DNA from 4 places in the Halomonas huangheensis genome. Region 4 is predicted to be linked to each of the others. Evidence: predicted binding sites of a transcription regulator. Region 4 holds the regulator's gene; each other region holds the start of a gene.
The links. Region 4 encodes sigma-54, which starts transcription at its own class of promoters, with help from an activator protein. Its sites were predicted from a motif close to TGGCACNNNNNTTGCTNT; they were not measured.
Positions count from the first base shown of each region.

Region 1: urtA (urea ABC transporter substrate-binding protein) is a predicted target of sigma-54. The motif match lies at 2,442-2,459, and genes of this name have one in related genera.
Region 2: hmpA (NO-inducible flavohemoprotein) is a predicted target of sigma-54. The motif match lies at 3,752-3,769, and genes of this name have one in related genera.
Region 3: AR456_RS14035 (nitrate reductase) is a predicted target of sigma-54. The motif match lies at 3,405-3,422, and genes of this name have one in related genera.

Region 1 is NZ_CP013106.1:1,882,031-1,889,531, reverse strand. Features, by position in the region: gene urtB (urea ABC transporter permease subunit UrtB) at 1-776, opposite strand, end outside; gene urtA (urea ABC transporter substrate-binding protein) at 892-2,238, opposite strand; gene AR456_RS08445 (tripartite tricarboxylate transporter permease) at 2,728-4,245, opposite strand; gene AR456_RS08440 (tripartite tricarboxylate transporter TctB family protein) at 4,245-4,700, opposite strand; gene AR456_RS08435 (Bug family tripartite tricarboxylate transporter substrate binding protein) at 4,697-5,686, opposite strand; gene AR456_RS08430 (helix-turn-helix domain-containing protein) at 6,063-6,674, shown strand; gene AR456_RS08425 (response regulator transcription factor) at 6,671-7,330, shown strand; gene AR456_RS08420 (sensor histidine kinase) at 7,327-7,501, shown strand, end outside.
Region 2 is NZ_CP013106.1:4,496,374-4,503,874, reverse strand. Features, by position in the region: gene AR456_RS19540 (Bug family tripartite tricarboxylate transporter substrate binding protein) at 1-267, shown strand, start outside; gene AR456_RS19535 (tripartite tricarboxylate transporter TctB family protein) at 332-856, shown strand; gene AR456_RS19530 (tripartite tricarboxylate transporter permease) at 860-2,374, shown strand; gene hmpA (NO-inducible flavohemoprotein) at 2,453-3,625, opposite strand; gene norR (nitric oxide reductase transcriptional regulator NorR) at 3,973-5,520, shown strand; gene AR456_RS19515 (amino acid ABC transporter substrate-binding protein) at 5,744-6,775, shown strand; gene AR456_RS19510 (amino acid ABC transporter permease) at 6,976-7,501, shown strand, end outside.
Region 3 is NZ_CP013106.1:3,206,680-3,214,180, forward strand. Features, by position in the region: gene cobA (uroporphyrinogen-III C-methyltransferase) at 1-455, opposite strand, end outside; gene AR456_RS14035 (nitrate reductase) at 406-3,183, opposite strand; gene AR456_RS14040 (ANTAR domain-containing response regulator) at 3,695-4,288, shown strand; gene AR456_RS14045 (CmpA/NrtA family ABC transporter substrate-binding protein) at 4,285-5,388, shown strand; gene AR456_RS14050 (NAD(P)/FAD-dependent oxidoreductase) at 5,726-7,096, shown strand; gene nirB (nitrite reductase large subunit NirB) at 7,093-7,501, shown strand, end outside.
Region 4 is NZ_CP013106.1:1,621,939-1,629,439, forward strand. Features, by position in the region: gene AR456_RS07275 (HPr family phosphocarrier protein) at 1-77, opposite strand, end outside; gene rapZ (RNase adapter RapZ) at 81-962, opposite strand; gene ptsN (PTS IIA-like nitrogen regulatory protein PtsN) at 1,053-1,538, opposite strand; gene hpf (ribosome hibernation-promoting factor, HPF/YfiA family) at 1,545-1,853, opposite strand; gene AR456_RS07295 (RNA polymerase factor sigma-54) at 2,013-3,425, opposite strand; gene lptB (LPS export ABC transporter ATP-binding protein) at 3,727-4,452, opposite strand; gene lptA (lipopolysaccharide transport periplasmic protein LptA) at 4,449-4,982, opposite strand; gene lptC (LPS export ABC transporter periplasmic protein LptC) at 4,979-5,569, opposite strand; gene AR456_RS07315 (KdsC family phosphatase) at 5,573-6,121, opposite strand; gene AR456_RS07320 (KpsF/GutQ family sugar-phosphate isomerase) at 6,155-7,156, opposite strand.

The DNA.
Region 1 (7,501 bases), 260 kb from region 4:
GACAAGCCGAAGTACAGCGTTTCCGCAGCGCTATTGAGCTTGAGCCGCTGATCTATCCCCGCCAATGCGTCCGATGCGGCTGCAGCCAACTGCGAATCGTTACTGCGAGCAGCCTGACTCAGAGCGGCGCGCACTCGCGCATCCAGACTTCCGGAAAGCACTTCGATGGCGTTGACATCACCCTGGCCAAGGCGCTGGATTGCAACAGCCTGCGCCAGTGTTTCAGCAATCCGTTTATCGGTTTCCTCAGCGAGCAGCCGCTCGATGGGTTCCAGACTAGCGGCATCCACCTCCCCCACCAGGTTTCGCGCTGCGGCCAGGCGCGCACGAGGGTCCTCGACGCGTAAGTCGAACAGCGCCAGGGTGCTGGCCAGGTAACCGCGCAACGCATTATTGATGCGGAGACGGTCAAGCTCACGACGCGACACTTCGCCGGCCGCCTCGAAGGTCAGAGCATCAGCGACTGGCCATTCGCGTCCACGATTCTCCAACACAATGACGAAGCCACTGCCATCCTTGAGACGCTGCAATTTACCGTCGGCGAGACTCTCCAACCACCGACGACTGCGGTCATCGCCACTGGCGACGATCCTGTCGATAACATTCTGCTTGTCGCGATAGTCGGCCTCGCTCAATTCCGTGAGCAGAACCGTCCCCGCGTCCGGACTCTCGACGGAGGAATCATTGGTCTGCGCCGCTGCGATACCGACGCTCAGCCACATCAGTCCGGCCAGCACCAGGCCGGTGAGCCCGCTTCGAGCGGATAACATGCGCATGGTCAGTTCCTGTTGCAGCCAATCTGCCGACTGAATCAAACGAAAAATCGATGCCGACAGCTGGCGGGAAACGTGAGCCGGTGCCCTGCAGGGCACCGGAGTGGCAGTGGCCGGATTACTGGCTGGCAACGGCTTCTGATGAGCCAGCTCCACAACGACCGTCGACGACGTTGTAGTTTCCGCAGCGCATCGGGGCACGCCAGTCACTGATCAAGTCCCGCGAGCCCGGCAGGAAATCCGACCACGCATCTCCAGCCACGGTGGAAGGTGTCTCCCAGACCACCGAGAACTGACCGTTATCCTGAATCTCACCGATCAATACCGGCTTGGTGATGTGATGGTTGGGCATCATGGTGGCGTAGCCGCCGGTCAAGTTGGGTACGCTGACACCGATGATGGCATCCTTGACCGCATCGACTTCGGTGGTCCCCGCCTTACGGACCGCTTCGAGCCACATGTTGAAGCCGATGTAGTGCGCTTCCATCGGGTCGTTGGTGACTGCCTCATCATCGCCGGTATAGTCATACCAGGCGTCGATGAAATCGTAGTTGGCGTCATCGTCGACGCTCATGAAGTAATTCCATGCCGCCAGGTGGCCTACCAACGGTGCCGTATCAATACCTGACAGTTCCTGTTCGCCCACCGAGAACGCGACCACCGGAATGTCGGCAGCATCCACCCCCTGATTGGCCAGTTCCCGGTAGAACGGCACATTGGCATCGCCGTTGATGGTAGAGACCACTGCGGTCTTCTTGCCCGCCGAGCCAAACTCCTTGATCTCGGAGACGATGTTCTGCCAATCGGAATGCCCGAATGGCGTGTAATTGACCATGATGTCGTCGTCGCTGACACCATTGGCACTCAGATAGGCTTCGAGAATACGGTTGGTAGTACGTGGATAGACATAGTCAGTACCCGCCAGTACCCAACGCTCGACGCCAACTTCGTTCATTAGATAGTCGACCGCAGGTATCGCCTGCTGATTGGGCGCTGCCCCGGTATAAAAGACATTCTCGGAAGACTCCTCGCCTTCATACTGCACTGGGTAGAACAGCAGTCCATTCAGCTCCTCGACGACGGGCAATACCGACTTGCGCGATACCGATGTCCAGTTGCCGAAGATCACATCCACCTCATCCTGAGCCAGCAGCTCGCGAGCCTTCTCGGCAAACAGCGGCCAGTTGGAAGCCGGATCGACCACCACGGGCTCGAGCTGCCGACCGAGCAGACCACCTTCAGCATTCTGCTGTTCGATCAACATCAGCATGGTGTCCTTGAGGGTCGACTCACTGATCGCCATCGTACCGGTCAGCGAATGCAGGATACCGACCTTGATCGGCTCGTCCTGCTGCTGGGCAATTGCCGTAGCGGAAAGACTCAGTGCCAACGTCGACAGCGCAAGGCTGCCGACCAGGCGGTGAACGAAAGGACGGCAGGAATCAGGTTCAAGAGTGCGGCTCATGAAGACCTCCAGCAGGTATCGGCTTCTGCGATCATTGTTGTCATGCATCGCGCGAAGCGCGCGATGTTCACGGTTACGGTTCAAGCAGCGTGCGTACGAATAAAGGGCACGTACGGATAAAGAGCGAATACGGATAACGCGCTGGCGTACAGGTATGTAAGGACGCAACCCACTACCGTCCATCAACTCTTCTGCAATACCCGGTTGCAATACCCGTGCCATATAAGCGCAGAACGCCTGCCCCGACAGTGCATCACCGACACCCCGCGGCCCGCTTCAGCCGAGCTGACGAGGAGTCGCACCAATACATGGCAGGATGAAGGACAAACAACCGCAAGACCTGCACCAGCGCAGTGAGCGAAACCGGTGCAACACGAAAAAGGGCACCATGATGGTGCCCCGAAAGGAGATGGGTTGCTGAGCCGCAGCCCTGTTTATACCAGCCCTGTCTATATGGAATGACGGGCTTGAATGTGGTGCGCGATCGGATCAGTCGCCCGTCGCTCCCGTCTTGATCTGCATGCGCTTGCGCAGGATCGGCCCGATGATATAAGGCAGCACCAGTCCCAGAATGGCGAAGGCCCACAGGCCAATTGCCAGGCCGCTGCTCCACAGGATCGTCCAGTCGCCGTCGGAAATATCCATGGCGTGACGCAGGTTCTTCTCCATCTCCGGGCCCAACAGCAGCCCAAGAATCACCGGAACCAGCGGGATTTCCAGCTTGCGCAGGATGTAACCGGCGAAGCCGAAGGCGACCATGAAGTACAGATCGAAGGTGGTATTGCTGATCGAGTAGATCCCGACGAATGCCACCATGGTCACGATCGGCAACAGAAACATCGGCGGCACCGACAGCAACCGGACAAACAACCCAACCAGCGGGATGTTGAGTACCAGCAGCAGGAAGTTACCAATCAGCAGCGCAGCAATGACGCCCCACACGATGTCGGCATGCTGGGTGAACATCAACGGACCCGGCGTGATGTTCTGGGAGATCAACAGCGCCAGTAGTACTGCCGTGGTGCCACTACCTGGTACACCCAGCGTCAGCATCGGTACCAATGCACCACTGGACGCGCCATTGTTGCCCGCCTCCGGGGCTGCCACGCCGCGCGGGTCACCGGTGCCGAATTGTCCCTTGTCACCGAGAATCTTCTTTTCCAGCGTATAGCTGATGAAACTGCCCAGTGATGCGCCAGCCCCTGGCAATACACCGGCAATGAAGCCCAGCACACTGCCGCGCAGACTGGTCGGCAGAATCGCCACGATGTCCTTGAAGCTCAGCTTGAGACCATTGACCTTGATGGTCTTGTGGCCTTTGCCGGCACGCTCTTCGATGAAGGTCAGCAGCTCGGAAATAGCGAACAGACCAACGATCACGATAATGAAGTCCACACCCTCGTAGAGCTCGAGCACGCCGAAGGTGTAGCGCTGCACACCGGTATTGTCGATGCCCACGGTGGCAATCATCAGGCCAAGACAGGCTGCAATCACGGTTTTCACCGGATTCTTGCCGGTAATCCCGCCGAGAGTGGCGAAGGCCAGCAGGAAGAGCGCGAAGTACTCGGCAGGACCAAAGGTCAAGGCAAAGTCAGCCAGGATCGGCGCCAGCAGAATCAGACCAATCGTCGCGATCAGGCTGCCGATAAAGGAAGCAATCGCCGAAATCGCCAGCGCCTCGGCGGCCTTGCCCTTCTGGGCCATCGGGTAGCCGTCGAGGCAGGTCATCATCGCCGGTTCATCACCGGGAATATTGAGCAGGATCGACGAAATGCGTCCGCCGTACATGGCACCGGCGTAAACCGAGGTCAGCATGATCAGCGAAGTATCTGCGCGCAGGCCCAGAGTGAAGGCCAGTGGAATCAGGATCGCCACACCGTTTGCCGGGCCGAGGCCGGGCAAGGCGCCAATCAGGGTGCCGAGGAAGGCCCCCAATAGCGCGAACATCAGGTTTTCCGGCGCCAGAGCGACACCGAAACCGTCAATCAGAAAGCCAAGCGTTTCCATCAACCCACCTCCAGGAACGACAGCAGACCCAGCGGCAGAGGTAGGTCAAGCGCAAAGTCGAAGATCAGGAACACCACCACACCCGCGACGGCACCAGTCACATAGGCCTTGACCGGACGAGCTCCCATGCGCCAGCACAGCGTGCCCACCGCCAGCGTGGTACTGATGATGAAGCCCAACGGCTCAAGGGCCGCGGCGTAAAGGGCCAGCACCACCAGTGCAATGATCAACTCAATACCGGTGCGGCTCCATGGCCAGGAGTGATCCGGGTCAGGGCGTACCAACAGGTACAGACTCGAAACTCCCAGCACTACGGCAAGTAGATGCGGGAAAGTCTCAGGCCCAACGACCTCACTGCCACCGAAGGGCACCGGAAACTGGGAAGCGGCCCAGCCGTACGCGACGGCCAGGACGATCAACAGGATGCCGAAAAAGCGGTCGTTGAAATAACTCATTGCTGGATCAGCCCGATGTCTTTGGACAGCTGATTGATGTCTTCAATCTGATCCTTGACGAAGGTCTCGAATTCACCCGCGCTCATATGGAACGGCATCAAACCATTGTTCTGCATGACGGCTTGCCATTCTTCGCTCTCATAGATGGTATCCATGGCATCAACCCAATACTGCCTGGCCTCATCGGAAATATCCGTAGGCATATAGAAGCCGCGCCAGTTGGGACCGACTGCATCGATACCCTGCTCTTTAGCAGTAGGAATTTCGCTGAAATCACCCGGCAGGCGCTCATCGGACAGCACTGCAATAATGCGCAGATCACCGGATTCCCAGAAACCTTGTGCTTCAGTGATATCGCCAGTGAAGGCATCGACATGACCACCGACTACCTGAGTCATGGCCTCACCGCCGTTGTTGTACGACAGGTAAGGAATGCGCGGCAGGTTATCGACGCCAGCGGCCTGGGCGGCAATCAGCACCTTGAGATGATCCCAGCCACCTTTGGCACTACCACCGGCAAACTTCACCGCACGCGGGTCTTCCTTGATGGCATCCATCAGGTCATTGAGGTTCTGATACTCAGAGTCGGCGCTCACAGCGATAACCCCATAATCGGCACCTAGAGCACCCACCCAGTTGACCATGTCAGCATCCATGCCCGGGAACTGCCCCTGGGCAAGGCGTGTGGTAGTGGCAGTGGAAGCAGCAACCAGCAGCTGTTCATCACCAGCGCGCTTGCTCACCACGTGGGCATAGGCCACACCACCGCCAGCACCTGCCATGTTGACGGTCTGCACACTACGCGGCACCAGATCCAGATCTTCGAGTACGGTGCCGACACTGCGGCAGGTGAAGTCCCAGCCGCCACCCGGATCAGCCGGGGCAAGACATTCGACCTTACCAGAAGGCTCGAAGGCAAAAGCCGTTGAAGTTCCTGCCGTCAGAGCGACGACAGCAAGCAATTTGAGTGGCGTATTGTTGGACATGGATGAGTCCCCTCTTGTTGTCAAAGCAAATGTTGCCAAAGCGAGTGTTGCCAAAGCGAGTGTTGCCAGAGCGAATGTTGTCAGAGCAACAGCCATTTCTGGAACGGCCGACTGTTGTTGATCGTATCGTTGATGATGTTGTTGATGGCCTTGTGTGCTGTTGATGGCCTTGTGGCGTAGCGGCCCAATGTTGGCGGTGGATCATCACCACACCACTTGCGGAATCCTTACGCTCACCTTACAATTCTGTAAGGCAGAACATCATTCCTTAGAACAGAAAGCTAATCCGCTGTTCGCTGTTGGTCAACGCGGATATACATAATCAAGACCAAAGTTGTATGCAGGCCGCCAGGTCATTGCCGATGGGAGAAGGCGCGTGGCACAGGACAGAGTGGAAGCCGTCGAGCGGGCATTGACTGTGCTCGAAACCTTTGATTCGAGAAAAGAAAGTTTCAGTCTTGCCGAGCTCGCTCAAGCCACCGGGTACTACAAGAGTACCCTGCTGCGATTGCTCGGATCGCTGGAGCGTTTTGACTATACCCGCCGTGGTGAGGATGGCCGCTGGCGCATGGGGGGCACGCCGTTACGTTTGGCACGTCGCCACCCTCCCAGCCGTGATCTGGCGCTGCGTGTACAACCCGTGCTCGATAAACTGGCCAGGCAATCGGGTGAAACCGCAAGCCTGCTGGAAGTGAGCGATGGTGGAGTGCTGTGCAGTCTAGTGGCGTTACCACCCGACCAGGCGCTGCGCCACGACCTGACACCGGGCACGCAATGGTCCTGCCAGTCTGTCCATGACCCGCAGCTCAGGATGGCAGGAGGCGAGATGCTCTGCCAACAGCTGGACGGAGGTGATGCCCTTGCCCCGGACCTGTGGCTGGCCCTATCGGGTCCTGCCGGGCGTCTGGAGAGTACCGACTGTGTCAGGCTACTGAAGACAGCCACTCACCAATTGCATCAGGGGGCGTCCCCGGGAGATGACCTATGACCATACTGCTGGTCGAGGACGATCGTCTATTGGCGGACACTCTGGTCGATGCCTTGCGTCACGGCGGCCATGATATCGAACACCTGGACCACGGAGACCGGGCCTACGACGCTCTCCGTAACGCACATGGGCATGAGTTGGTACTGCTGGACCTCAACCTTCCGGGACGTGGAGGCCTGGAAATTCTCGAGGCCCTACGCCGCCACGATCGTGCCACCCCTGTATTGATACTGACTGCACGCGGAGCCATCGAGGATCGCGTGCGCGGGCTCGACCTCGGCGCTGACGACTATCTTGCCAAACCGTTTTCGCTGGAGGAACTCGAAGCGCGAGTGCGTGCCCTGCTGCGTCGCCATACTCCCAGCAACTTGCTGAGCGTCGGGCCGCTGATCTTCGACAGCATGGCTCAACGCTTCAGTCTCGATGGCCAACCACTGGCCTTACCACCCAGAGAACAACGATTACTGGCATGCCTGATGCGCCACGCCGGACAGCCTGTCGACAAGGCCACTCTGGCCAGGGAAGCCTTTGCCGAGGAGGAGTTCGGAGACAACGCCATCGAGGTCTACATCCACCGCCTGCGTAAACGGCTCAGCACCCACGACGTTCAACTGCGTACGGTACGTGGTCTTGGCTACCTGCTGGAAGCGTCATGACGGTCCGCGACTCCCTGCATCGCCGCCTGTTGATCTGGATGTTGTTGCCAATGCTCGCGGTTGGCTCACTGGTACTCTGGCAGGCCTGGATAGATGCCCGACGCACCGCTGACACCGCTTTTGATCGTCTGCTTGAAGCCGCTTCACTGGCGATTTCCGAGGAAGTGCAGT
Region 2 (7,501 bases), 1.9 Mb from region 4:
GTCACCGAGCTTGGCCATGATATCCAGATGGGCAGTTTCGTGATTCTGGCGGCACCGGCCAACACGCCGGATGAAGCCGTCGAGGCATTGGAGCAAGCCTATCAGCAGGCCTATGACAGTGAAGAGTTCCAGAACTGGTTGGTCGATGTCGGTGTGACGCCCAACTGGCTGGGCCATGGCGAGGTCACCGATTGGGCGCAGCAGAGTCAGCAGGATCTGTTTGCGCGCATGGATGAACTCAAGGAAGCGGGTTTACTGGGGCAATGAGACTGGTTGAAATTTTCCCCGGCGTGCGGATGCACGCCGGGGCTCCATTCCACGAGGTCTGGTCATGAGAATTCTGTCCTGGTTGGGTAGCAGGGCCGGTGTCGTTGTGCTCCTTCTGGCGCTGACTCTGGTCTATCTCGTTGCGGCGCTGGACATTGCCCCGCCTGTCAGCAATGGCAATATCACCGCTTCGTTCTTTCCGATCGTGCTGGGGCTGATCATGCTGATGGCGCTTGGAGCATCGGTACTCGGGGATCGGCGCAAGGCCAGGGCTGCTGTTGCGACCAATAAGGCCTCTGCTACGCCCAATGACGATGCGCAGGCTCCTGAAAAAGCGAGCGCCGGTTCATTGCGTGGGCCGTTGGCAGTGGTGGTGTTGACCGCCGCCTACATCGCAATGTTCGCATCGCTGGGATATTTCATCAGCACCACACTGTATGCCTTTGCCATGACGCTGGTCTTCAGCTCAGGGCGGCCTGGCCGGCGGCAGTTGGTGGTCAAGGCGTTGATCGCTGTGGCGATTGCGGTACTGGGATACGGCCTCTTCGAATGGGTATTTCAGGTCCGCCTACCGGTACTGTGGGGATAACACATGGACTACGTTGCTGAATTGATGCAAGGGTTTGCGGTGCTCATGCAGCCCGACATTCTTCCCTATCTGATCGGCGGTTATCTTATCGGCACCTTTTTCGGTGCAGTGCCCGGGCTGACCTCGATGCTGGCCATTGCACTGTTGCTGCCGCTGACCTATAGCCTCGACGTCACCGCGGCTCTAGTGGCCTGTGCCGGTATATTCATGGCCGGAATGTGCAGCGGCAGTATCACCGCCACGACCATCAACATTCCCGGTGCGCCGGCGTCGATGATGACCGCCATCGAAGGCTACCCCATGCAGCAGCGTGGTGAAGGAGCCAAGGCCCTTGGACATGCTGCTCTGGCCTCGATGATCGGAGGCGCTTTGGGGGCCGTACTGCTGATGGTCGTTGCGCCACTGGCCACTGATGCGGCGTTATTGATACGTACGCCAGGCAAGTTTGCGCTGATCGCTTTTGCCTTGATCGTGATTGTCATTTCCCAGCGCGGAGCGATCTCCAAGGGGCTGGTGGCAACCACCCTCGGTGTGATGATCGCTACGGTTGGCATCGACGTCATGCAGCCGGTGACGCGGTTCACCTTCGGCACGGCGGTATTGATGCAAGGTATCGACATCATGCCGCTGGTGATTGGCGCCTTTGCCATCAGTGAGTTACTGGTGCAGGCCGAGAACAAGTCGGCGCGTACCGTAGATGCGGATGACGTCAAGGCGAGTCCTATTCGACGTCGCGATTTTATCCCACCGCTCAGCGAAGTGCGGGAAATTGGTGTTTACCGCTATGTGAAGACTGCGATCATTGGTTATGCGGTGGGTGTGCTGCCAGGGGCGGGCGGCTCGATGGCGGCTTTTGTCGCTTACGCCGAATCCATGCGCAGCTCTCGTCATCCCGAGAAGTACGGCAAGGGTTCGGTGGAAGGTATCGCCGCGGCCGAGGGAGCGAACAACGCCATGTGCAGTGGGGCCTTTGTGCCGATGTTGTCATTCGGCATCCCCGGTGATCCGACCACGGCGATTGTGCTTGGCGTGCTGGTGATCAATGGCCTACAGCCCGGACCGCAGTTCCTCGATAGCCAGATAGCATTGGTCGCCCCGATGTTCATGGCGCTATTTGTATCGGCCTTGATACTGGTGCCGCTGACGCTCTATCTGTTGGGTCCGTACTTCGTACGTATCGTGTCGATTCGGCGCGACATCCTCTATGCCAGCATTGCGGTGATCGCGCTGGTGGGCTGCTATGTTGCGACCTATTCGATGTTCCAGATGGGGCTGGCGCTGGTGTTCGGTATCCTCGCCTATTTCCTGCGCCGACACGGCTATCCTGTCGCCTGTCTGTTGCTTGGCTTCGTTCTTGGCCCGAGCCTCGAGGAATACTGTCGACGCTCCCTGTCGATCTCGGACGGCAGTCCGCTGATCTTCCTGACCAGCCCGGATAGCTTGTTCTTCCTCGCGCTGACCGCCGTGTTCTATTACTTCATGGTGATACGCAAACCCCAGGCTCGCCAACACGCCTAGCTTTGCTCCAGCCCGAACGACACAAGGCCGCATCCAAATGGATGCGGCCTTGTGCATTTTTCATCGTAGCTTGGGGCTTCAGGCTGTCTTGAGCGGTCGAGACGGGCCGAAGTGCTCGTAACGACGCTGCTCGGCACCAATGCCCAGCGTATCGAGGTAGCCATCCACCGCGCTCATGAAGCCCGCGGGGCCGACGAAGTAGCACTGGGTGTCGGGGCTCGGCAGCAGGCGCTGCAACAGCGCCTGGTCAACGAATCCGTTGGCATCGGCGCCATCTCCTTGTTCGTAGAGATGGTAGTGGGTCAACTGGCCGGGATATGCCTTTCCAAGTGTGCTGACTTCATTGCGGAAGGCGTGGTGAGCAGCATCGCGAGCGGCATGTACATAACACACCTGGCGACCACGTTTCAGGGCCTCTCGGGCCAGTGTCAGCATGGGAGTCTGACCAACGCCGCCGCTGATCAGCATCACCGGGGCCTCACCATCGTCGAGAGTCAGGTCGCCCGCCGGCGGATACGCCAGCAGGGTGTCGCCGACCTTCACCTTGTCATGCAACCAGGGGCTGACCAGTCCACCCGGCTCGCGCTTGACCGAGATGCGATAGCCACGCTCGGCATCGCAGCCAGTCAGGCTGTAGTGGCGGTGGGCGGTGGTGCCTTCGACATCGAGGCACAGGCCGATGTACTGCCCGGCTTTTGCCACGGCGACCGGCTTGCCGTCGACAGGCTCGAAGTAGAAGGAACGGATGACATCGCTTTCCTGTTCGATCTGGGCAACCCGGAACTCGCGGGTGCCTTCCCAGCCACCCGGGCGCTGGGCGAAGGCCTGGTATTCTCTGGCTTCGGCAGCGATAAGCAGATCGGCCAGTTCGCCATAGAGCGCGCCCCAGGCATCGGCGACGTCTTCTGTTACTGCGTCACCCAGCACTTCACCGATGGCGGCCATCAGGCATTCACCGACAATCGGATACTGGTCCGGCTGGATACCGAGAGATACGTGCTTGCTGATCGCCGTGGCCATGGCTGCGCGTGCTTCGGCCGGTTGCTTGCGCAGGCCGACATAGGCGAGCACGCTGCGGGCGAGGGCGCGGGGCTGACCGCCATCTTGCTGGTGGCTCTGATTGAAGATCGCCTTGACCGCGGGGTAGCGCTCGAACATCAGTGGATAGAAGCGTGCGGTGATCGCATCCAGGTGTTCGGCGACAACCGGGGCAGTAGCATCGATGATGGCATCCTGGGCGGCAGTGGTCATGGTGTGCTCCTTCTATCTCGAAGATAGGTTGGTGGCGCAGGACGGCCGGCCCCGCGCGTCATCTCTGATCTGGCGTCTGACGCAATGTGTTGCTCAGCGATCGCCAGTAATGGATTCACTTTGTATATCGCAAGTGGCGTGCCGCTCGAGGGTGGGTGCGCCATCCTGCCGCAGTTCGTGTCGGTAAGCCTCGTGCCGCGGGGCTTACCGAGATGAAGGAGGGTTGCTGGTCGCACTGTGGGCTGGATGTCGTACGCCCATCGCTGTCATAATGACATTAAGATCAGTGTTGAATTGACAGTCCTTGTTGTTGAATTGACAGTCATGACGCGGGAGCGAATAGCGTAATGGTGACCTTTCTGCGTACGTTGCGGGATGTATTGATGCATCTCGACGGAGATGACGACCAGGGCCTCGATGTGGCATGGCAGGGCTTGCTCGAGGCACTGGTCGCGGATACCGCCGCGGATGCCAGTGCGCTGCTGGTGTATCAGGCAGGAGGCTTGACGCCTGTGGCTGCCATCGGCCTGCCGGGCAGTGTGCGGGGGCGTACCTTTATCCTTGGCGATCATCCACGCCTTGCCGCGATAGCCAATACCGAAGGCGTCTGCCGCTTTGCCGCCGATTCCCCGTTACCGGACCCTTACGACGGCCTGCTCGATGAAGCCTTGAGCCCGGTGCACGATTGTCTGGGCGTGGCGCTGCGCGATGGTCCGCGGCTGATCGGCATGGTGACGCTGGATGCGCTGACACCGGGATGTCTGGCCGATCTCGATGATGAGGGGCTGATCGCTGCGGCCAACCTGTTGGCCACTTGCCTGCGACTGGCGGAACGCCTCAAGACGGCACGCTCACAGTTGGCCACCAGTCAACAGTTGCCCGGCGAACGCCCGCTGGTGACACGCTGGAACAGCGGTCTGATGCGTCAACTGATGAGCTCGGTAGAGCTGGTGGCGGCAACCGATATGAGTGTACTGGTGCACGGTGAAACCGGTGTCGGCAAGGAACAGATCGCTACGGCACTGCATCAGCTATCGCCTCGGGCCGAGGCACCGTTGGTGGTGGTCAACTGTGCTGCGCTGCCGGCATCGTTGATCGAGAGTGCATTGTTCGGCCATCGTCGCGGGGCCTTTTCCGGTGCTACGCGGGATCACCGGGGGCATTTCGCCATGGCCGATGGCGGCACTCTGGTGCTGGACGAGATCGGTGAGTTGCCGCTGGAGCTGCAACCCAAACTGCTGCGCTCGTTGCAGGAAGGCGAGATCCAGGCGCTGGGCAGTGATGAGGTGCGGCGGGTCGATGTACGAGTGGTGGCGGTCACCAATCGCGACCTGGCGGCGCAGGTTGCTGCCGGCCGCTTTCGCGAGGACCTCTATCATCGCCTCAGTGCCTTCCCACTGCGGGTCCCACCCTTGCGCGAGCGCCCCGAGGATCTGGCGTTGCTGGTTGGGCACTTTCTCGAGCAGAACCGCATTCGTCTGGGGGTGGGCAACCTGCGCGTCAATGCCGATGCTGCGGCGGCACTCAACGAATGGCAGTGGCCCGGCAATGTGCGCGAGCTGGACCATGTGCTGGCGCGTGGGGCATTGATGGCGGTCGCGGCGGCGCGTGGTAGCACGGACCTCAATCGTCGTACGCTACTGTTGGGGCGCGAGCAGCTTGGATTGCATCCTGCCGCTGAGCAGCCCCCGTCAGACGTGTCGACGGCCACGGAGAGCGACGATATAGCGTTGGCGATTCCCGACAATCTGCGCGAAGCGACCGAGCGCTATCAACGACAGTGTATCGAGGCTGCTGTCACCGCTGCTGGTAACTGGGCTGGGGCCGCTCGTCGCCTGGGTATGGACGCCGGTAACCTGCATCGTCTGGCCCGGCGACTGGGCTTGAAGGCGTAGTGTCGAAATAGCGTTGTAAGCTGCGAGTGACGGGCAATGACGGATGTCCCTGTGTCATTGCCGAGGGTTGTTGGTGGTTTGTACTGCCGGTGGGAATTCGAGCTAGCGTTTAAAACCATCGTTGACCAGTGACGTTATGACTCCGATAGTGAAACGCGTACTTCAGCAGAATGAGCTCAGTGGAAACAAGCTCAGCAAACGACAACTGATCGGAGTTGAAGGCATGAAACGCAACAATAACAAGATGCTGATAAGTCTCTCCGTTGCCGCCCTGTCTCTGGGCATGGCAACTGTAGCCTCCGCTGCGACCCTGGATGAGGTCAAGCAACGCGGCAATCTCAACTGTGGTGTCAATGTCGGCTTGTCCGGGTTTTCCTCGCCGGATGCCGATGGCCAGTGGCAGGGGCTGGATGTGGAAACCTGTCGGGCGCTGTCGTCGGCGATCTTCGGTGATCCCGACAAGGTGGTGTTTACACCGCTCACCGCCAAGGAACGCTTTACGGCATTGCAGTCCGGAGAAATCGATGTGTTGGCACGTAACACCACCTGGACCGCAACACGCGACAACTCTCTGGGGCTCAATTTCACCACCACTACGTTCTATGATGGCCAGGGATTCATGGTCTCGAAGGATCTGGGCGTGAGCAGTCTCGAGGACCTGGGTGGGGCTTCCATCTGTATCCAGTCCGGCACCACCCACGAACTCAATCTCGCCGACTACTTCCCGTCGAAGGGAATCGAGATCAACACCGCCACCTTCGATACACCGGATCAGACGGCTTCCGGCTTCGCCAGCGGTCGCTGTGATGTGCTGACCTCGGATACCTCACAGCTCAGTGCACTGCGTCTGCAATTGCCTGAGCCGGATAGTGTCGAAATCATGACCCAATTGATCTCCAAGGAGCCACTGGGACCGGTGGTGCGCCAGGGTGACGATCAATGGTTCAACATCGTCAAGTGGACGGTGTTCGCCATGGTCAATGCCGAGGAACTGGGTGTCACCAGCGACAATGCCGAACAGATGCAGAGCGATCCGCCCAATCCTCAGGTTGCACGTCTGCTGGGTGGAGACGGCAACTACGGCGAGCAGTTGGGGCTCGGCAACGACTGGGCCTACAACATCGTTTCCCAGGTGGGTAACTACGGCGAGGTGTTTGAGGACACCGTGGGTGCCAATTCGCCGCTCAAGATCAGTCGTGGCATGAATGCATTGTGGGACCAGGGCGGGATCCTCTACGCGCCGCCGATTCGCTGAGGCAAGCCTTGAGCAGGTGGCATGTCGCTGAGCAATCCCGACATGACCACCTGTTTCACCAGCCGTAAGCAGACCGAGCTTCGTGGCTTGAAGCGATGGACGTTTTTCGAGTTGTTGAAGTTCGGTCCGGTTCCACTTGTGACTCGATGATGGCACGCGCCCTTCGTGGCTTCGTCGAGCCGTTGCGTTCGAGGCTTGCCATGCCCAAACCTCCGAGCAGCCACGTTCCGTTGTGGCGGCGTCCTGCCTTTCGCGCACTGATCATTCAGGCGCTTCTGCTTGCTGGCCTGGTGGCATTGATTGCCATGATGGTCGGTAATGCCCTGAGCAACCTGGAAGCACGCGGAATCACCACTGGTTTCGGCTTTCTGGGTGAACGGGCCGGCTTCTCCATTCCTCAGACCTTGATCGATTACTCCGGTGACAGCACCTACGCACGCACCTTCGTTGTCGGTCTGCTCAATACGTTGCTGGTATCCGGTATGGGCATTGTCGCGGCGACGATCATCGGCTTTGCCGTGGGCATCGCCCGCCTGTCGCCCAACTGGGTGCTGGCGCGCCTTGCCAGCGCTTTTGTCGAGATATTTCGCAATATTCCGCTACTGGTACAGATCCTGTTCTGGTACTTCGCGGTGCTTCAGGCCTTGCCCAGCCCAAGACAGAGTCTGTCGCTGATGGAGGCGGTATTTCTCAACGTGCGAGGACTGATAGTGCCTGCCCCAGTGC
Region 3 (7,501 bases), 1.6 Mb from region 4:
ACAGACTTACCCTGCAGTGCGAGGCTGACCAGGCGCTGACCGATCTGCTCCTGAGCCACGCTATGATGCCCCCGAGCCTTGCCGACATAGTGGCGCTCAACACCAGACGGAATCATCGCCAGCACGTCATCACCCACCAGCCGATCATAGACCACCGAATCCGCCTGACGCAGACAGTGCAGTGCCCGCAATGTCAGCAGGTCGCCGGCACCACTGCCGGCACCGACCAGATAGACTCGGCCAGCTTTCAGTCCCGAAGCACTCGGGTGCTCTCCCTCGGTGTTCCTCGATAGCTGTTGCTCGATTCCCTGCGCGAGACGCGCCACACCCGCCGCCATCCTTGCCAGCCGCTGACGCAGTCCCGACTCAGCAGTGGCTTGCGCGATGGATGCCGACGACCGCTGATCATCCGACGGCAACGGCCCGGGCGGTATCCGCTGTAATGGCATTGGCATGGCTCTTTTCCTCTTCAAGCACTGATTTGAGTTCCGGGATACAGCTACCGCATTGCGTTCCGCAGGCCAGGCGCGCGCCCAGTGCCTCGACACTGTCATCGCCCTGACGAATGGCCTCGACAATGGCGGTACGCCCAACTTGATGGCAGCTGCACACCACTGGCCCCTGGTTGGCTGAGCCATCATCACAGGCAGCGAGCACACGGCGTCGCTGGTCATCGGTGAGTGGCTGTGCGTGGGCGGCTTCCTCGAGTCGCTGACTGATCCAGCCGAGCCCCGGCAGTTCACCGATCGGGCCGACCATCAACCACCAACGCAGGTAGCCATTTTCAATGCCCGCTGCACGCAACCGCGCGGCTGAGATATCCTCGGCTACCGGCCCCACGGCCACTGGCAGCATGCGCGTCAGCCACTCTCGCCAGTCACGCTGCTCGACAAAAGGGTCCCCAGCCAGTTGCCAACAGACACCGTGCTCGAGCGGAATACGCGTCCAGTAGATACTGGCCTCGTGCACCGCCGAGCCCAGTTGGATATCGAGTGCCTCATCCACTATCAGGCTGGCCTCCCAGGCCATGGCCAGCGGTTCGATGGCCACCGCGCCATGTTTGGATTCGGGTTGACCGGATAGCGGGTCGGTCACCCCCTGAAACAGACTGCCACTACGTGCCGCGCTGCTCAGGCGGTCCGTCCAGTGAATAGGGACGAATATCTCGCCACGACGCTGAGCCGGTGAGATGCGTACTCGGACTCGCATTTCGCCCGTGGCGGCCGTGATACGGGCCAATTGTCGATCCGTCAGGTGGTAATGGCGAGCATCCGCCTCGTGCACCTCGACGAAGGGTTCCGAACGGTGATTCATCAGTCGTGCGGCACGGCTAGTGCGCGTCATGGTGTGCCATTGGTCGCGAATTCGTCCTGAGTTGAGGCGCAAGGGATATTCACTGCTCAGCGTCTGATGCGGTTGCCGTGGTGTAATCGGCCACAATCGAGCACGGCCATCGGCGGTGGCAAAGCGACCATCCTCAAACAGGCGCGCGGTGCCTCGGGGAGAATCGACGCTAACCGGCCACTGGATTGGCTCAAGCGCGTCATAGCCATCTTGATCCAATTCCGCCAATGCCGAGATATCGAACAGCCGACGCTGATGTTGGGTGTCGTTCTCGAAACCAGAGAGACGCGCGTGCTCAGTGAATATCTCGGCAGGATGCGCATAGGAAAAGGCCTCCGAGTATCCGAGGTGCGTCGCGACCTGACTGATGATCCACCAGTCATGACGTGCCTCCCCTGGCGGCGGCAACATGCCTCGCTGGCGAGAGATGCGTCGTTCGGAGTTGGTGACGGTGCCATCCTTCTCCGACCAACCGCTGGCCGGCAACACGATATCGGCCAGTTCCACCAGGTCGGTATCCAGCATGCATTCCGAGACGATCACCAACGGGCAGCGCTCGATAGCGGTACGCACGCGGTTGGCATCCGGCAGACTGACCAGCGGATTGGTCGCCATGATCCATAGCGCCTGAATCTCACCACGTTCGATGGCCTCGAACAGTTCGACGGCCTTGTAGCCCGGCGCCTCCGGTAGATCCGGCGTCAACGACGGCGTGCTCCAGAAACGCGTTACGCGCTCGAGGGCACCGGGGCTATCGTAATCCATGTGTGCGGCCAACTGATTGGCCAACCCGCCCACTTCCCGTCCACCCATGGCGTTGGGCTGCCCGGTAATCGAGAACGGGCCGGCCCCCGGCAGGCCGATCTTGCCGCCGGCCAGGTGGCAGTTGATGATCGTGTGGCACTTGTCGGTGCCACTGGTCGATTGATTGACGCCCTGAGAATACAGCGTGACCACATGCAACTGGCTGGCGAACCAGTAATAGAAGGTTTCAAGACGCTCGGTATCGACATCGCAGTCGGCCGCCACCGCCTCGATACTCGACTCTCCCTCCCGAGCCGCGGCCAGCGCTTCCTCGAAGCCGTTGGTGTGTCGCTGCAGATAGAGGGAATCCAGTCGCCCCTTGTCTGCCATCCAGGCCAACAATCCATTGAACAGACGAGCATCCGAGCCAGGACGAATGCCGAGATACAGATCGGCCAGCTCACAGCTATCGGTGACACGAGGGTCAATCACCACCACCCGCATTAGAGGATTGCGCGCCTTGGCAACACGCAGCCGCTGGAACAACACCGGATGGTTCCAGGCCAGATTGGAACCGACCAGCACCACCAATTCGGCCTCTTCCAGGTCCTCATAATTGCAAGGCACGGCATCGGCCCCGAATGAGCGCTTGTAGGCCGCCACCGCCGAGGCCATACACAGTCGGGAATTGGTATCCAGATGCGGCGTGCCAAGAAAGCCCTTGAACAGCTTGTTGGCAACGTAATAGTCCTCGGTCAGTAACTGCCCCGAGAGATAGCCGGCAATGGCGGCATTGCCCTTCTCATCGCGTATCGCCTGAATCCTCGACGCGGTTTCCGACAGTGCGACCTGCCAGTCCACGGCTCGACCATCCACCAGAGGTTGCAGCAACCGGCCCCGATCACCGAGAGTCTCGGCCAATGCCGAGCCCTTGACGCACAATCGGCCAAAGTTGGCGGGATGCTGATCGTCGCCCTCGACATCCACCATGCGCCCTTCCACCAGTTGCGCCTTGACGCCGCAGCCAACGCCACAATACGGGCAAGTGGTCCGTGCCAGGAGGTCACTGTCGGGTTGCTGCCGGTGCTGTGTCATCGCTATCTCCCTCCATCGCTACCAGCGGAAACCAAACGCAAAACGCCCATTTCCATCCAGGCACCGATGGGTGTCCTGACGAAAATGGGCGTCGTTGCCGGGGCAGGAAGCCGACGCTGGCTCCACATGCCCTCAATGTTGAACGTTCACGAGCTCGATGCTTCACAAGCTTGATGCTTCACAAGCTTGATACTTCACAAGCTCTGTCACTGTTTAACCTGTAAGCAAGGCGTGTGCCAGAAACGTGATAACACCGTGTCATGGTGTGCTGCAGCTTGATTCGTCTCGACTCCTTGCGCTGCACTGCACCACCAGCTGTCGTCGCAACCCTCTATCGCACCACAACAGGGCGCTTTACTCCTCAAGCAGAACTCGCCCCCCCCACTCAACAACCCTGCTACCTCGCGAAGATCACGCCATCGTACTCGGGGCATGAGCCACCTGGAACGTATCTTGCAGTGCAGCAGTCATGTGTCCGAACAATATGCCCGAACAGAGGCGATTCAATCCCATGCCACAGCCCCTGAAAGTACTGCTGGTCGATGATGAGATCGTGCGTGCCGCCATGGTCGAGGAGGCACTGGCCGGTGAAGGCCATGAGGTGGTCTGCCGCCTGGCCAGTCCATCGAGTCTCAACGACATGGTGGCCCGTCATCAGCCCGATGTGGTGATCATTGATATGGAATCTCCCGATCGCGACACGCTCGACAGCATGTCGCTTCTGCATCGCGAGAATCCTCGCCCGGTAGTGTTCTTCGCCGACCAGCACGATCCCGACGCTCTACAAGCCGCTCTCGATGTGGGGGTCAGCGCCTATGTGGTCGATGGTCTGGTACCCAGCCGGGTCAAGTCCGTCATGGACGTGGCTATCGCCCGCTTCAAGTCCTTCCAGTCCATGCGGCTCGAACTCGACCGCGCACGCAACCAGTTGGCCGAACGCAAACGCATCGAGCGTGCCAAGGGACTACTGATGAAGCACCAGAGCTGCGATGAGGAACAGGCCTATCGCATGCTGCGCAAGCTGGCCATGGATCGCGGTCAGCGCATCGGCGAAGTCGCCACCAACGTCATCGATATCCTGGAACAGCTGGAGAAGGGAAAATGAGCGACGCCAGCCAGACGAACTCCATTGCAACATCTGCCACATCGACACCTTCCACACCGACATCTGCCACATCGACAGCTGCCAAACCGGAACTGTCTGCGTTGACGCTGGGCTTTATCCCGTTGCTGGATGCCGCACTATTGGTGATCGCTCGTGAGGGAGGCTTCTTCGAGAGTGAAGGCATCGAGGTCACTCTGTCCCGCGAGAATGCCTGGTCGACACTGCGCGACAAGGTCGCGGCGGGCATGCTTGATGGCGCTCATATGCTGGCTCCCATGCCGCTGGCAATGAGCCTGGGATTGTCCCGTGCACCCTGCGAGACCCTGGCGCCGATTGTGCTCAGTCGGCACGGCAACACCGTCGTACTCTCTGAGCGCTACGCCGAGGGCATGCTGTCACCGAGCCAGACTTCCCCCGCCGATAATGCCCGCAAACTGCGCCAGTTGCTCGATCAACGTCGACTGAGCGGTGCCATCAGTCCTCCGCGTCTGGCCATGGTCTACCCGTGGAGTTGCCAGCATCTGTTACTGCGCCGCTGGCTGAGTCTCGGTGACATCGATCCACAGGACAGTGTCGAGCTGGTCGCCCTGCCACCTCCGCGCATGGTCGATGCCCTACGTGAAGGTCAGATCGATGGCTTCTGTGTCGGCGAGCCCTGGGGCAGTCTTGCCCAGCATCGTGATGTTGGTCGTATTGTGGCTCGCGGTGCAGACCTGATGCCCGGTCACCCAGAGAAGGTGTTGGGCGTTACAGCCTCCTGGGCGCGGCGCTATCCCAGTACGCTCGCGGCACTGGTCCGTGCACTGCAAGCCGCCGCCGACTGGCTGCATAGTGCTGCGGATGCCATGCCACGAACACGGGGCTGGTTGGCACTGCCTCCTTACCTGGACCGCAGCATGAGCCATCTCGACCAACAACCGCTCAACAACCCTACCGCCGACCTGCGGATCGGCGACGAATTACGCCCCAGGCTAACCGACTTCATCGTCCTCGCCCAACAGCTGCAACCGCTACTGGAAATGCGCGACCGCCAGATAGACTCCCCCACCGTGGAAGCCTGCTACAGCGCAGTGCATTTCGATGCGGCAACGCACCAGTGAAGTGCTGGATATATCGTTTCAGGTAATGACCAGCGAACATTACCATTATAAAATATTGATATTAAACATATCTGTGACACATGGCCCATAACTTGATTGCTATTGGGTAATAACGGCCACTACGGTCGAGCGATCAACGGCGATCGCCACTGCCTCGTACCGACATCCACTTATCTGGTGGCAATCGGCTAGCGAAAATTGCTGCGAGGCCCAGACAAAGACGTCTCTGCACTCCCGCGTACAAGTTCGGGAACGTGCAGGACGTCTTTTTTCGTTTGTGGAGACCGATCTTGTGAAAAACGCTCCTGTGAAGAACGCTCCAGTGAACAACAGTGCCATGACCCAGCCTCACGCCGCGGGTACCGCGCCCGCTATCCGCCATCTGGTGATAGTCGGCAATGGTATGGCGGCACACCGACTGATCGAGACACTAGGCTGCATGCCGGGCGCGCCCGAACACATCACCGTGATCGGTGACGAGCCCCATGGCGCCTACAACCGCATCATGCTTTCTCCCTGGCTGGCGGGTGAGATCGACACCGAGGGGCTAGCCCTGGCGCCTCCCACAGCGGATCACTCACCACAAGGCCAGCAACCACGCATCACCACTCGTCTTGCCTTGCGGGTTACCGGAATCAACCGTCGGCAGCGGAGACTGGAATGCGCTGACGGTGAACTCATCGACTACGACCACCTGGTGCTGGCCACCGGCTCACGCTCGGCGATGCCCGATATAGCGGGCATCAACCACCAGGGCGTAGGCGGATTCCGGGACCTTGCTGACGCCAGGGCCCTGGCAGACAGCGCCGAACAAGGTGGTCAGGCGGTGGTGGTCGGTGGCGGGTTGCTGGGGCTGGAAGCCGCCGAAGGGCTGCGCAAGCGAGGCATGCAGGTCACTGTATTGCAACGTAGTCATCGGCTGATGAACCGCCAGCTGGATGATACGGCGGCTGCCATGCTGGCTCAGCAGCTGAGCGAACGTGGTATCCAAATCCGCACTGGCGTTCAGGTCGCCGAAATCCTCGGTGATGCCGAAGGCTGCGTGAGTGCAGTTCGACTACAGGGTGAAGACACTCACCTGCCCGCACAGCGGGTGGTGATGACCACCGGCATCACCGCTAATGTCGAGCCGGGCCGCAGCGCCGGATTGGTCTGTGACCGAGCACTGGTGGTCGACGATCAACTATTGACCTCGGATTGCCATATCTCGGCGCTCGGCGAGTGTTGCCAGTTCGAGCAGCACACCTATGGCCTGGTCGAGCCTATCTGGCGGCAGGTCGAGGTACTGGCTCGACGATTATGCGGCTCAACAGGCGTTCCCTACCACGAAGCGAGTTGCGCCACGCGGCTCAAGGTATCCGGCATCTCACTATTTGCCTTCGGGCCCACCGACGCCGAAGGCGATCACGAAGTGCTGACCTATCACGACAACGAACGGGGCGAGTATCGGCGCCTACTGCTCACTGACGGACGCCTGGTGGGTGCTGTGTTGTATGGCGATACCCGCATGGGCCCATGGCTCTTCGAACTCTCACAACAAGGTGTTGGGCTGGATGCGGTACGCCATTCCCTGCTGTTGGGCCAGGCCGATACCGAGGCACTGATGGCAGAGCAGTCCAGTTGTGTCGATCACGATCCCGACAACCGACTCGATAACCAACTCAAGCATCAGCCCAGCAAAAACAAGACGCATCAGGAGGCCGCATGATGACCAACAATGAACCCCTCTCTCCCTCTGCCGATGCCAAGGCGCAGCCGACCCTGATCGTGATCGGCAATGGCATGGTCGGCCACCACCTGGTCGAGCAACTGGTGGAACGTGACGCCAACCGCCAGTACCGCATTGTGGTCTTTGGCGAGGAACGTCATCTGGCCTACGACCGCGTGCACCTCTCGGAGTACTTCAACGGTCAGGATGCCGAGTCACTGGCACTGTCGACCACTGACTACTACGCCGAACACGGCATCGACCTGTATCTCAACGAGACGGTGACCGCCATTGATCGTGAGGCGCGCGAGGTGGTTACCGACAGTGGCCGCCATCCCTTCGAGCGCCTGGTACTGGCTACCGGCTCCTATCCTTTCGTACCACCGATCCCCGGGAATGACACTG
Region 4 (7,501 bases):
CAACATTGTACCAGTCGAGTGGCGGCTCTGGCATGCAGGCCACGCTTGTTGGTCAGCGTGAGCTGGCGACTCGGCATGCATTAGTCTCCGGTTGAGTCGAGGAGGCGTTGTTGACCGAGTTCCCGGTGGCGCAGACGTACACGAGACTGTTGGGCAGCGAGTGCCCTGGCGATGCGTTCGGCGAGATACACCGAGCGATGCTGGCCTCCGGTGCAGCCAACGGCAACGGTCAGATAGCTGCGCTGGCTGGATTCATACTGCGGCAACCACTTCTGTACCCAGGCAAGTATATCCGTCTGCATTTCAGCGACGATTGGATAGTCTTCAAGAAAGTCGATGATGACCTGGTCGCATCCGGTGGAGTCCCTCAATGTAGGGTCCCAGTAAGGATTGGGCAGGCAGCGCGCATCGAAGACGATGTCGGCGTCCGGTGGTACACCACGCTTGAAGCCGAAGGATTCCACTGTCAGCGTCAGACGGCCTGCAGTATGTCCAGCAACCTGTTCGGCGATTCTGGCTCGGAGCTCATGCACCGATAGCCGTGTGGTGTCGATCACCAGGTCCGCGACGTCACGGATACCGGACAGTGCCTGCTCTTCACTATCGATGGCTTCGGCCAGCGTCATGTCGCTGTAGCGTGTCAGCGGATGGCGGCGTCGAGTGTGGGAGTAGCGTTCGAGCAGTATCCTTGCATCACTGGTCAGGTACACCACCTGGCAGTGCAGAGTTCCTTGCCTGAATTCCTCGAGCATCGCTGGGAAGCGCTGCAGAGCTTCCGGAAGATTGCGAGCATCAATGCTGACAGCGATGCGCTTCGAATGTCCGTTTTCGAGTTCGCCGACCAGCGAGCCCAGCAACATGGCCGGGAGATTGTCGATGGCATAGAAACCCAGATCCTCAAGCGCCTGCAATGCAACGGATTTGCCTGAACCAGATCGGCCACTGATGATCACGAGTTGCATTTACAGTCTCCCGCTCAAGGGTCGCCAGGGCGATGCCTGGCAATGAGTGACAAAATGACGGTGACGGAAGGGCGCAGCGGCAGCCGGTACTCAGCCGTCGCTATCCCGGGCGGAGGCACTGCGAAGAATAGCCTCCTGCAACCTTTCGTGCAGTTCGCGCTGTGAGCCAGCCTGGCGCAACCGCTGGCGAGTCTCCGCGTCGTTCATCACGCCGGCGACCTGGCCGAGTAGGGCGAGGTGAGCCTCGTCGGCTTCCTCGGGCACCAGCAACACGAAGATCAGATCAACGGGTTCTCCGTCGATCGCATCGAAATCAATGGGGTCCGCCAGCTTTAGAAACCCGGAGATCGGTGCCTTGCAATGCGGATTACGCGCATGCGGAATGGCAACTCCGTTACCGATCCCGGTACTGCCGAGGCGTTCTCGGCCAATCAGGCGGCTGAATACTTCCTGGCTATCCAGGCTAGGCGTGTTTTGGGCGATGAAGGTGCTGAAGAACTCCAGCACCCTCTTCTTGCTACCTCCCGGCACATCGAACAGCGTGCGCTCGGGAGGGAGAATGGCATCCAATGTCATGAGGAATCAGCGAAGTCCAGCGCCCTGGGCACGGGCTTGAGATTTTTCCTTGTGCTTGACCAATTGGCGGTCAAGCTTGTCGGCTAGTGCATCTATGGCAGCGTACATGTCGCCATCCTGGGCGTCGGCATGCAGGTCAGCACCGGCAGCATGGAGTGTACAGGCAGCAAGTTGGCGCTCCTTTTCTACAGATAACGTCACCTGAACATTGGTGATGTTGTCATAGTGACGCTCCACTCGAGCGAGCTTTTCTTGTACATAGTCACGCAGCGGGTCGGTCAGTTCGACGTGATGGCCGGTGATATTGACTTGCATGACAGGCTCCTTGCTCTAGCAATGGTAGATCGATTGTAACCCTTTTTGCCGCCTTGCAAACCCCCTGAGCACAAGTCCTTATCAAGCCTTGACAGATGAGGTTCTGGTGGTCATGGGGAATAGGTAGAGAACTGCTCGATCTGGGGCAGTGGGCGATGATCAGCGCAGACGTTTACGCTCACTGGATGATGGTATGTGCATGGCCTCACGGTACTTGGCAATGGTCCGTCGCGCGACATGAACACCATCTTCGGCCAGCAGCTCCACCAGTTTGCTGTCAGAGAGCGGCTTGCGTGGAGGTTCGTCCTGAACCAGCTTCTTGATTCTGGCTCGGATGGCAGTGCTTGAATGGGCATCGCCGTCGTTGCCGACCTGGCTGGAGAAGAAGTACTTGAGTTCGTACACGCCGCGCGGAGTATGTACGAACTTCTGGGTGGTTACGCGAGAGATGGTTGATTCATGCATCTCAACCTTCTCCGCTATGTCAGCGAGAATCAGAGGCTTCATGGCGGCTTCGCCCTGCTCAAGGAAGTCCAGTTGGCGCAGCATGATCTCACGGCCCACCTTGAGCAGTGTGTCATTACGGCTGGAGAGGCTCTTGAGCAACCAGCGTGCTTCCTGAAGATGATCCTTGAGGAACTGGTTGTCCTGGCTGCGGTCCGCACGACGAATCAGAGCTGCATAGTCGGGCTGAATGCGCAGGCGCGGCATGGCTTCTGGATTGAGCTCAACCTGCCAGCCTTCACTGCCATGGCGCACGATCAGGTCGGGTACCACATAGTCGACGTTGCTGTCGCCGAAGCTGCTGCCTGGTCGAGGATCAAGGCTGCGGATCAGTTCAATGACACTGTCCAGCCCGTCATCGTCGAGTCCCAGACGTCGCTTGAGCAGGCGCCGCTCGCCACTGGCCAATGCTTCGAGAAACTGACGTACCAGACGTCCGGCCTGGGGCAGTAGTGGAGTCTCTCGGGGCAGAGTGTCGAGTTGCAGCAACAGGCACTCACGCAAGTCGCGAGCGAAGACACCTGTTGGCTCAAACAGCTGGAGCCGCTTGAGAACGGCTTCAACTTCTTTCAGCGAAAGCTTGTCGAATCCTTGTTGCTGAAGGCCCTGGTGGATTTCTTCGAGCGGTTGGTTGAGATAGCCGTCGATGTTTACTGCATCGATCAGTGATTCGGCGATGCGCATGTCGTCAGCATCGATGTCGAGCATTGCCAATTGCCAGCTCAAGTGACCCTGCAATGACTGTGAGGATGCCTGACGTTCGAAGTCGGGGCCTTCGCCACTGCCGGCAGAGGAACTGCCGGAGTCCTGGTAGGTATCCGACCAGTCGCTATCGATCGAAAGTTCGCTCGGTATCTCGTCGGCCCAGTCATCTTCCGGTGTTTCGCTGGCGGTCTGCTCGCCGAAGTCGTCTTCCAGCTCCAGCATGGGGTTGGCCTCAAGGGCCTGTTGAATCTCCTGGCGAAGATCCAGCGTAGACAGCTGCAGCAGGGCGATTGCCTGCTGCAGTTGCGGGGTCATGGTGAGCTGCGTACCCAACCGCAGTTGCAGTGACGCCTTCAGGGCCATGCGAGAGGTCCGTTGCTGATGACAGAAGGCTTTACCCTACTCATCAGAAGTATGCCATGCAAGTCCCTTGCCAACATGGCGATAAAGCGTTGACTTTTTTGAGCAAGGCTGGTGGGGATGCCTGGTCCAAGCTAAAAGCCAGGAGCGGAGGGTAGCTATAAGCTGTAAGCCATAAGCGGTAAGTAACCTCGCAAGTGGTGAGCTTTCGACTACGCTCGATCTTGAATCCCGAAGGGCTTCTGTCTGTGCTCTATGCGGCGGTGTTGAATAGCTCGTTACTCGACGCTCACAGGCTCGGTGCTTATAGCCTGAAATTCTCGCCCAGATACACTTCGCGGACCCGTTTGTTGGCGAGAATGTCGTCGGCATTGCCTTCAGCAATGATCTGGCCATCACCGACAATATAGGCGTGATCACAGATATCGAGGGTTTCACGGACGTTGTGGTCGGTGATCAACACCCCGATATTGCGTTCCTTGAGCTGGCGGATGATTGACTTGATATCGCCGACCGAGATCGGATCGACCCCAGCAAAGGGCTCATCGAGCAGGATGAAGGCCGGTTCGGTGGCGAGGGCGCGGGCAATTTCGACGCGGCGTCGCTCACCACCAGACAGACTCATGCCGGGGTTGTCGCGAATGTGTGTGATGTGGAAGTCCTCGAGCAGGCCCTCAAGGTTCTTTTCACGGCCTTTACGGTCCAGATCCTTGCGTGTCTCAAGAATCGCCATGATGTTGTCGGCTACCGACAGCTTGCGGAAGATCGAGGCTTCCTGGGGTAGGTAGCCGATGCCCGCCAGGGCGCGCTCATGCATCGCCGAGCGGCTGAGGTCATGATCGTCGATGGCAATCTCGCCAGCATCGGCGCGCACAAGTCCGACAATCATGTAGAAGGATGTCGTCTTGCCGGCCCCATTGGGGCCGAGAAGACCAACAATCGATCCCTGGGAAATCGATAGGCTGATGTCGTGGACGACGCGACGACGCTTGTAGCTCTTGGCCAGATTGCGGGCGTGAAGAGTCTTCATTGGTTGCTCTGATTCTCCGGCTCGAGGGTCATGCGAATGCGCTGGGTGCCATCGACACCGTCAGCACTCGAACGTGCCTGAACCACACGGCGATCCAGAAAGTACTCGAGGTAGGCACCATCAAAGGTGTCGTTGGCCTTGTGCAGTTCAGCCTGATCAATCAGTTCGATACGGCGCTCGGCGACATGATAGACCACCTTGCGTCCCCAGCCCTTGACCACGGGTTCTTCCGGAGAAGGCTTCTGTTCCAGGTAGGCACGCTCACCGGTAGCTGTAGCCATCGATAATTCGCCCTGGTCATTGCGTTGGATCTCGACACGGTTGCCGGTCAATATCATGCTGCCTTGCTGGATGCGCACGTCACCGGTATAGACGGCGGTGCCGGCCCTGTCATCGAGATCCAGACGGTCGGCCTCGACCTGGATCGGGGCGTTACGGTCGCTGTCGAGCGCTGATACGGCAGAGCTGGTCAGGCCAGCGGCCAGTGCGAGACAGATGGCGAGCAGCGGGGCGGGGCTCGGACGCATCATTGAGCAGGCTCCTTGTTGGTTTCGGGCGGGTGGTGGCCGGTCACATTGTCGGTCAGTCGGGCCTGCCTGTCATTGATCCAGGCATCGAAGCGGTCGCCGCGCATTTCCTGCGGCGGTTGGCGCAGCACTGCCGGCGTCTCGCTCCAGGCGTGGCCGGTGGTGCTGTCGTAGTGCAGGATCTCGGTATCCATCTGCCATCTCTCGGCAGGGGCTTCAAGATGGGCATCACCTTTCAGGGTGATGGGGTTACCATCGGGGCCGAGAATGCCTCTGTCTGCGTGGCCTACCCAGTTACGACCGCTGTCATCAATCAGTGCAAGGTCGGGAGTCATCAGCCGTGTAACATCATCCAGCGGTGTATGCACCAGGCGTGGCGTCGTCACGCGCTGATGGAGCTGCCCCTGAGCATTGAAACGCGTAAGGGTAGCGTCAGTCAGATAATAGTCCGGCTCGCCTGCCTGGTCGTTGGGGATCTCGCTGGGGATCTGGTTGTCGCGCGGGTTGATCAGCGCCAGGCCGAAGCCCAGCAGCAGCAACAGCAGCAGCAGCCAGAAGCGAAAACCGGGGCGCAACGCACGCAGGTTCATGACTTATTGTCCCATGTGGAGATAAGTGTCCAGCACACTCTGCCAGTGCCCCTGACTCACCAGTAGCTGGTCGCAGATTTCGCGTACCGCGCCGTGGCCGCCCGCTGATTCGGTGACCCAATCCGCCTGTTCACGGATATATGCCGGGGCGCCAGGTACGCTGATGCCGACTCCTGCGTAGCGAATGCAGGGCAGGTCCGGCAGGTCGTCACCACAATAGGCGACCTGGTCGAGGTCAATACCCAGCTGCTCGCAGAGTTGCTTGAGTGCAGGCAGCTTGCGTTCGACGCCTTGCTGGACATGTTCGATGCCCAGAGCACTAGTGCGCATGCTGACCATGGGTGAGCTGCGGCCGGTGATCACTGCCACCGCGATGCCGGCGCGCTTGAGCAATTTCAGGCCATGACCATCCAGGGTATTGAAGACCTTGGTTTCCTGGCCATCCGCCTGGAAATACAGGCTGCCATCCGTCATGACACCATCCACGTCCAGCGCCAGAAGGCGCACACGACGCAGCTTGTCGGACAGAGCAGAGAGGTTATCTTGTGGCATTGACTGAATCCTTGTAGCAAACCGAGCCGGGGGTCAGATTACACCGGCAGCCAATAGGTCGTGCATATGCAGTGCACCGACCGGGCGACTATCGTTATCGACCACTGCCAGCGCAGTAATGCGGTTGTCTTCCATGATACGCACGGCCTCCGCGGCCAGAATGTCGGCCTGGATACGCAGGCCTGGACGTGTCATGACGTCATCGACGCTCAGGTTGGTGAAGTCCTGGTAACGATCCAGAGTCCGGCGTAGATCACCGTCGGTATAGACCCCAGCAAGAGTACCATCACTGGCAATGACGCAGGTGAAGCCGAGCCCCTGACGAGTGATCTCGAGTAGGGCGTCACGCAAGGGGCAGCCTTCCTGCACTCGAGGCAGTCGCTTGCCGGTATGCATCAGGTCGCCGACGGTGAGTAACAGGCGTTTGCCAAGACTGCCGCCGGGATGGGACCGGGCGAAGTCTTCCGCGGTAAATCCACGCGCTTCGAGTAGAGCGACAGCCAGAGCATCACCCAGCGCCAGGGCCGCAGTCGTGGAGGAGGTCGGCGCCAGGTCGAGGGGGCAGGCTTCGCGCTCGACGCCAGCATAGAGGTGGGCATCTGCATGGCGTGCCAGCATTGAAGCCGGACGTCCGGTCATGCTGATCAAGGGTGTGCCCATGCGCTTGAGCAGTGGTAGCAGGGCGGTGACCTCGGCGGTTTCACCGGAATTTGACAGTGCGAGAACGATATCACCGGGAGTGATCATGCCGAGATCACCGTGACTGGCTTCCCCCGGATGGACAAAAAATGCCGGAGTGCCGGTGCTGGCTAGCGTGGCGGCTATCTTGCTGCCGATATGGCCGGATTTGCCCATGCCGGTGACCACCACGCGTCCACGACAGTCGAGAATCAGCTCGCAGGCGCGAGCGAAGTCGGCATTGAGGTGTGCGATCAATGCGTCAATGGCATCGCGTTCCAGGCCGAGCGTACGTCGAGCGCTGTCGCGCAGTGCAGCAGCGTCGATGGCTGGTGTAGTGCTGGAGTGGTCATTCATGGACTTGATTGTTGCCGTTTGTGTTGAATCCCACAAGGGCTGAGGCACTATCCGTGCCAGAGCCTGAAAGGGTGTGTCTGGCCTCGAGAGGTCCGGAGTATCGTCATCTGTACAGTGGAAGTGAATGCGTGAGCATTTGCGATGCTGGACATGACGTGCGATTTTCCGAACTCGATCAAGGATGAGAAGGACCGCTAATTGAACCTGCAGAACGTCTGGGGCGCAAGCTGCGCGGTACGGCACTGGCATACCGCCAATGAGTTAAGATACGATGTTCGATAACCCGGTGTATCGAGTTTTGTTCCGATCTCCGGCTCATAATCCGATTTTCGGCCTATTCAAATA